2 linked regions of the Zobellia nedashkovskayae genome follow. The protein of the gene in region 1 binds, or shares a complex with, the protein of each later gene. Links are inferred from orthologs where the notes say so. Each region holds a gene or a part of one and is shown in the gene's direction. Other genes may lie near its edges.

Evidence for each region.
Region 2: the proteins of groL (region 1) and metK are in contact, whole or in part, in a cryo-EM structure (PDB 8P4O), measured with the Escherichia coli proteins. The link is inferred for Zobellia nedashkovskayae from one-to-one orthologs.

The regions. Positions count from the first base shown.
Region 1 is NZ_JADDXR010000002.1:2,029,438-2,032,710, reverse strand. The notes cover bases 277-3,212. They hold groL (chaperonin GroEL), read left to right. Parts: upstream 277-896; coding sequence 897-2,528; downstream 2,529-3,212. Other genes in these bases: IWB64_RS08545 (heavy-metal-associated domain-containing protein), read right to left, coding at 2,951-3,212; IWB64_RS08555 (co-chaperone GroES), read left to right, coding at 516-794; secG (preprotein translocase subunit SecG), read left to right, coding at 277-365. Outside these bases: IWB64_RS08565 (hypothetical protein), read left to right, coding at 1-1; more of secG, read left to right, coding at 9-276; more of IWB64_RS08545, read right to left, coding at 3,213-3,273.
Region 2 is NZ_JADDXR010000002.1:2,381,502-2,384,672, forward strand. What follows is about bases 58-2,891. They hold metK (methionine adenosyltransferase), read left to right. Parts: upstream 58-763; coding sequence 764-2,020; downstream 2,021-2,891. Other genes in these bases: IWB64_RS09940 (carboxypeptidase-like regulatory domain-containing protein), read left to right, coding at 58-497; IWB64_RS09950 (O-acetylhomoserine aminocarboxypropyltransferase/cysteine synthase family protein), read left to right, coding at 2,332-2,891. Outside these bases: more of IWB64_RS09940, read left to right, coding at 1-57; more of IWB64_RS09950, read left to right, coding at 2,892-3,171. UniProt on the Escherichia coli protein: Catalyzes the formation of S-adenosylmethionine (AdoMet) from methionine and ATP.

The DNA.
Region 1 (3,273 bases):
AAGTAGTTATGAGTACGTTTACCATATTTTTAATCCTCATTGTTATAGTCTGCTTTTTGCTAATCCTAGTCATCATGGTGCAAAATCCTAAAGGTGGCGGGTTATCGTCTTCTTTTGGTGGCGGTGGCAGTCAAATTGTAGGTGGTGTAAAAAAGACAGGTGATTTCCTAGATAAAAGTACTTGGACATTATCCATATTACTAGTAGTTCTTATATTGGCATCTAACGTTGCTCTTAAAGGTAACTTCAGTGACACCGATTCAAAACTTTTAAACGGAGACGGCATTGAGACCGTTGTTCCGGAAACAGTTCCAGAAGCTTTGCCAGAACAGGCACCTGCTCCGGTAAGTACGCCTGCCGAATAGCTTAGAAATTCCAAATAATAACATACAAAAATGCCAGCTTAGTGACAAGCTGGCATTTTTGGTTTAACAATGTGTCAGTTTTCATGTAATGGCATAATTTCTGCCCATTAGGATTCAAGAATATAATTTTTCAAACTAAAAACTAAAAATATGGCAAAAGTGAACATTAAACCATTAGCAGATAGGGTTCTTATCGAGCCTATGGCTGCTGAGACTAAAACAGCATCAGGTCTTTACATTCCAGATACTGCCAAAGAAAAACCTCAACAAGGTAAAATCGTTGCAGTTGGACCAGGCACCAAGGATGAAAAGGTGACAGTTAAAGTTGGCGATACTGTTTTATATGGTAAATACGCAGGCACTGAGCTTAAGCTTGAAGGCGTAGATTATTTAATGATGCGTGAAAGTGACGTTTTAGCTATCATATAGTTTCTTTCACATTCTAGTAACCACTAGAGTTCTTAAAGAAATACATAAGATTAATTTAAAATATTCTCACTTACGTGAGAAAAACAAATACTAATATTTATTATGGCAAAAGATATAAAGTTTGATATCGATGCACGCGACGGCCTAAAAAGAGGTGTCGATGCATTGGCAAATGCGGTAAAAGTAACATTAGGACCTAAGGGTAGAAACGTAATCATCAGCAAGTCTTTTGGTGCTCCACAGGTAACTAAAGATGGTGTAACTGTTGCAAAAGAAATAGAGTTGGCAGACCCTCTAGAAAACATGGGTGCCCAAATGGTTAAAGAAGTTGCTTCTAAGACTAATGACCTTGCAGGTGATGGTACTACTACAGCTACTGTTTTAGCTCAAGCTATCGTTAAAGAAGGTTTGAAGAATGTTGCCGCTGGTGCAAATCCAATGGATTTGAAAAGAGGTATTGATAAAGCTGTAGAAGCAATTGTTGCCAACATAGCAAAGCAATCTAAAAAAGTAGGTGATTCTTCTGAAAAAATTAAGCAAGTAGCTTCTATTTCAGCTAACAATGACGAAACTATTGGTGATTTAATCGCTAAAGCTTTCGGAAAAGTTGGTAAAGAAGGTGTTATCACCGTAGAAGAAGCTAAAGGTACTGACACTTATGTTGATGTTGTAGAAGGTATGCAATTTGACAGAGGTTACCTTTCTCCATATTTTGTTACCGATTCAGAAAAGATGGTATCAGAATTAGAAAGTCCTTATATCTTATTGTTCGATAAGAAGATTTCTTCAATGAAAGACCTTCTTCCTGTATTGGAGCCAGTTGCTCAATCAGGAAAACCACTTTTGATTATTGCCGAGGATGTTGATGGTGAAGCATTAGCTACTTTAGTTGTAAACAAATTAAGAGGTTCTTTAAAAATTGCTGCTGTTAAGGCTCCAGGATTTGGTGACCGTAGAAAAGCAATGTTAGAAGATATCGCTATTTTAACAGGTGGTACTGTTATTTCTGAAGAAAGAGGATTCTCTCTAGACAATACTACTCTAGATATGTTAGGTACTTGTGAAAAAGTACAAATAGACAAAGACAATACTACAATCGTAAATGGTGGTGGTGTTGCAAAAGATATCAAAACAAGAGTTAATCAGATAAAATCTCAAATTGAGACTACTACTTCTGATTATGACAAAGAAAAACTTCAAGAGCGCTTAGCTAAGCTAGCTGGTGGTGTTGCCGTACTTTATGTAGGTGCTGCTTCTGAGGTTGAGATGAAAGAGAAAAAAGACCGTGTAGATGATGCTTTACATGCAACGAGAGCTGCAGTTGAAGAAGGTATCGTTGCTGGTGGAGGTGTTGCATTGGTAAGAGCTAAATCTGTTCTTGCTAAAATAGCTACTGAGAATGAAGATGAAGCAACAGGCTTACAAATCGTAGCCCGCGCCATTGAAGCTCCTTTAAGAACTATAGTGTCTAATGCAGGTGGTGAAGGTTCTGTAGTAATCGCAAAAATCCTGGAAGGTAAAGGTGATTTTGGTTACGATGCAAAATCTGAAACTTATGTTGATATGATGAAAGCTGGTATTATTGATCCTGCTAAAGTAACTAGAGTAGCATTAGAAAATGCTGCATCTGTTGCTGGTATGATCTTAACTACCGAATGTGCTTTAACAGACATTAAAGAGGATACTCCTGCCGGCCCACCAATGGGTGGAGGCGGAATGCCCGGAATGATGTAGTGGCGAGGCGCCACAGCCAATTATTGATTAATTGGTTTGTGCTATCAATATTATAATATTAAACCGCTCTTGAATATCAAGAGCGGTTTTTTTATTCACTTCTACCAACAAAAAAACCATCCTTTTTTAAGAGATGGTTTTCCTGTCCGATGTCTAAATCCTATCGGGTTTACTGACTACTTCTTTTTAGGAGCAGCTTTCGGAGCGGCCTTTTTACCAGCTTTTGCTGATAACGGCTTAGCAGATGATTTACCTGCATTTTTTGCTTGTGCCATAATTTCGAGTATTAAATAAAACTAATCTAAGGTATATCACTTTTTGATTCGTGATATTTTCTTTGGCAAAAAATTAACTAAAATATTTTAAGCCATTTCAACTCAATTAAAATCAGCTTTATTATCCTAATGAAAAACTATTTACTCTTAATGATCAGCACCATCATCTGAATTATCTTCTCTATACCTGCAACAAGGATGAACACTTTCATATGCTTCTTCAGTTGCTTTTAATTCTTTGGTATCGTGACCAACAGCTACAATTGCCGTTTTAATTTTCATTGGGTCGGTTTTACGCTCATCCATAATTACCGCAAGTTGGTGTGTTGGAATGTCCCAAGAAGCATATTTTACACCTTTTACGTTAAGTGCAGCCTTCTCTATTCGTTCTTTACACATAGCACATTTACCGTCAACGTCAAAAGTCATTTTCTTATTCTTTTCCTGAGCAAACGTTACCAAGGTAATCA
Region 2 (3,171 bases), 350 kb from region 1 along the record:
AAGGTTCCGTAAGAGGGAATGTGTCATGGTCTACAACCAATAATTTAATAGATAATCAACAACGTACATCCAATTCTTTTACGCAGAACTATACAGGCGCATTGTCTACTAATTTCAAAAATGCACCCAATTTAGAATTGGGGTATAGGTACACCGTAAACAATTATGAAAACGGAAATTTAGAGACTACATATTTTACAAGTAGGCCTTATGCTAGGTTTGATGCCACTTTTCTGAAGAATTTTATTTTTAATATTGATTATGACTATTATAATTATACAGACAAGGAAGATACCATAGCCAATACCTATAGTTTTTTGGAATCCAATATTACCTATCAGAAAAAAGATAGCCATTGGGAGTATGGTCTTAAAGGCACCAACCTTCTAAATACCACAACATTGAATAGAGATAGCACCAATGATTTATTTTTTACTACAGAAACCTATTTTGTACAGCCTCGCTACATACTTTTCTCTGTAAAATATGACCTATAATCCATAATAAACAAGGGGCTTAAATATGATATTTATTAATTGAGGTAATAAATAACACGATATTAATATATTCAACTAAACATTTTTTATACTTTTGCGTCCTAGTTATAAATAAAGAGGAGGGATTTGACTGATTGCAACCTCTGTTTTGAGTCTGAGATAGACTATGAAACAAAAAAAATGCTAAAGCAGTTGATGTTGAATATTTTCACATCATCTTCTTCTGGCATTCCGTTCAAATCCTTTTATAAAAATAGAAGTTTGTTATGCCATATTTATTTACTTCCGAATCTGTTAGCGAAGGACACCCTGATAAAGTTGCCGATCAAATAAGCGATGCCTTATTGGATCACTTTTTGGCTTTTGATCCAGAAAGCAAGGTTGCTTGTGAAACTTTGGTTACCACAGGTCAGGTAGTTTTAGCCGGTGAGGTTAAAAGTGATACTTATTTAGATGTTCAAACCATTGCAAGAGATGTAATAAACGCAATTGGTTATACCAAGGGAGAATACCAGTTTAGTGGAGACTCTTGTGGAGTTATTTCTCTTATTCATGAGCAGTCGCAAGATATTAGCCAAGGTGTTGATCGTGGTCAAAAAGAACAACAAGGAGCAGGAGATCAAGGTATGATGTTTGGTTATGCTACTAAAGAAACGGAAAACTACATGCCTTTGGCGTTAGATATTTCCCATAAAATTCTTCAGAATTTAGCAGACTTGCGTAGAGAAGGTAAAATCATTGAGTATTTAAGACCGGATGCCAAATCTCAGGTTACTATTGAGTATTCCGATGATAATGTGCCTCAACGAATAGATACTATTGTTATCTCTACACAACATGATGCTTTTACTACAGATGATGACGTTATGTTGGCGAAAATCAAAAAGGACCTTGTAGAAATTTTAATTCCAAGAGTTGTTGCGCAATTGCCTAAGGCAACTCAGGATTTGTTTGACGATAAGATTAAATATCACATCAACCCAACCGGAAAGTTTGTGATTGGTGGGCCTCATGGTGATACTGGACTTACAGGAAGAAAAATAATTGTTGATACTTATGGTGGTAAAGGAGCCCATGGTGGTGGTGCTTTTAGTGGAAAAGACCCAAGTAAGGTAGATAGAAGTGCCGCTTATGCAGCACGCCATATTGCTAAGAATTTAGTAGCAGCAGGTATTGCCAATGAAATTTTGGTACAGGTTAGTTATGCTATTGGAGTGGTAGAACCTACTTCTATATATGTAGACACGTACGGTACATCTAACGTTAACCTTTCTGATGGTGAAATTGCCAAGAAAGTGAAGACACTTTTTGATATGCGTCCACATGCTATTGAAGAACGTTTAAAGTTGCGTAATCCTATTTATTTAGAATCTGCAGCTTATGGTCATATGGGTAAAGAACCAAGAACAGTAACTAAGGTTTTTGAATCGCCATACAACGGTCGTATTGAGAAAGAAGTGGAATTATTTACTTGGGAGAAATTGGACATGGTAGATGAGGTGAAAAAAGCCTTTAATTTATAAATTTTTCAAAAATGTTGGTGAATTTAAATTAACCGACTATATATTTGCATTCACAAAAGTTCAAACACGTATTGAATAGTTATCAAGAAAGGTGGAGGGAATAGACCCTTTGAAACCTTAGCAACCCTTTGCTTCTTTGCGCAGAGAAGGTGCTACATTCTATCCCTATAATATTGGGACAGATAACAAAATAGATTACTCATACTAATCTTTTGCCTTCTTATAACTCTTTTGATATTTTACCTAATTGCAGGCTGCAGTTTAGGGTTGGGCTTTTAATTATTTTAAATAACAATTAAAAATCTAAGATTATGAGTGACCAGAAATTCTCAACCAACGCTTTACATGCCGGACATGATCCCGCACAAACAGGAGGAACACGTGCCGTACCTATTTATCAAACATCATCATATGTTTTTAATGATACAGACCATGCGGCTAATTTATTTTCGTTAGCAGAACTTGGTTTTATATATACTAGATTGAACAACCCTACCAATCAAATTCTTCAAGATAGATTGGCTGCCGTAGAAGGTGGGGTAGGAGCTGTAGTTTTTGCTTCGGGAACTGCTGCTATTTCTACAGGTTTATTAACACTTTTAAAAGCGGGAGACCATATTGTGGCTTCCAGCAGTTTATATGGTGGTACTTTCAATTTATTGAATGTTACCTTGCCAAGATTGGGAATCACTACTACTTTTGTAGATGCTTCTGATCCAGAAAGTTTTGGAAAAGCAGTACAGGATAATACAAGGGCTTTCTTTGTAGAATCGTTAGGTAATCCAAAATTGGATGTACTAGATTTAAAAGCGATTTCAAAACAAGCTAAAGCGGCACAGGTGCCTTTTATTGTAGACAATACAGTGGCTTCACCAGCACTTTTGAATCCTATTGAGCATGGTGCTAACTTGGTTATACATTCACTTACTAAATATATTGGTGGTCATGGTTCTTCTTTAGGGGGAGCTATAATTGACGCCGGAACTTTTGATTGGACTAACGGAAAATTCCCTGAATTTACTGAGCCATCCGCAGGTTACCACGGTTTGGTTTATAGCGAAGCTCTAGGTGCAGCTGCTTTTACTTTTAAATTGATTTTGGAAGGATTGCGTGATTTTGGTGGAGCTTTGAGTCCGTTTAACGCATTCCAG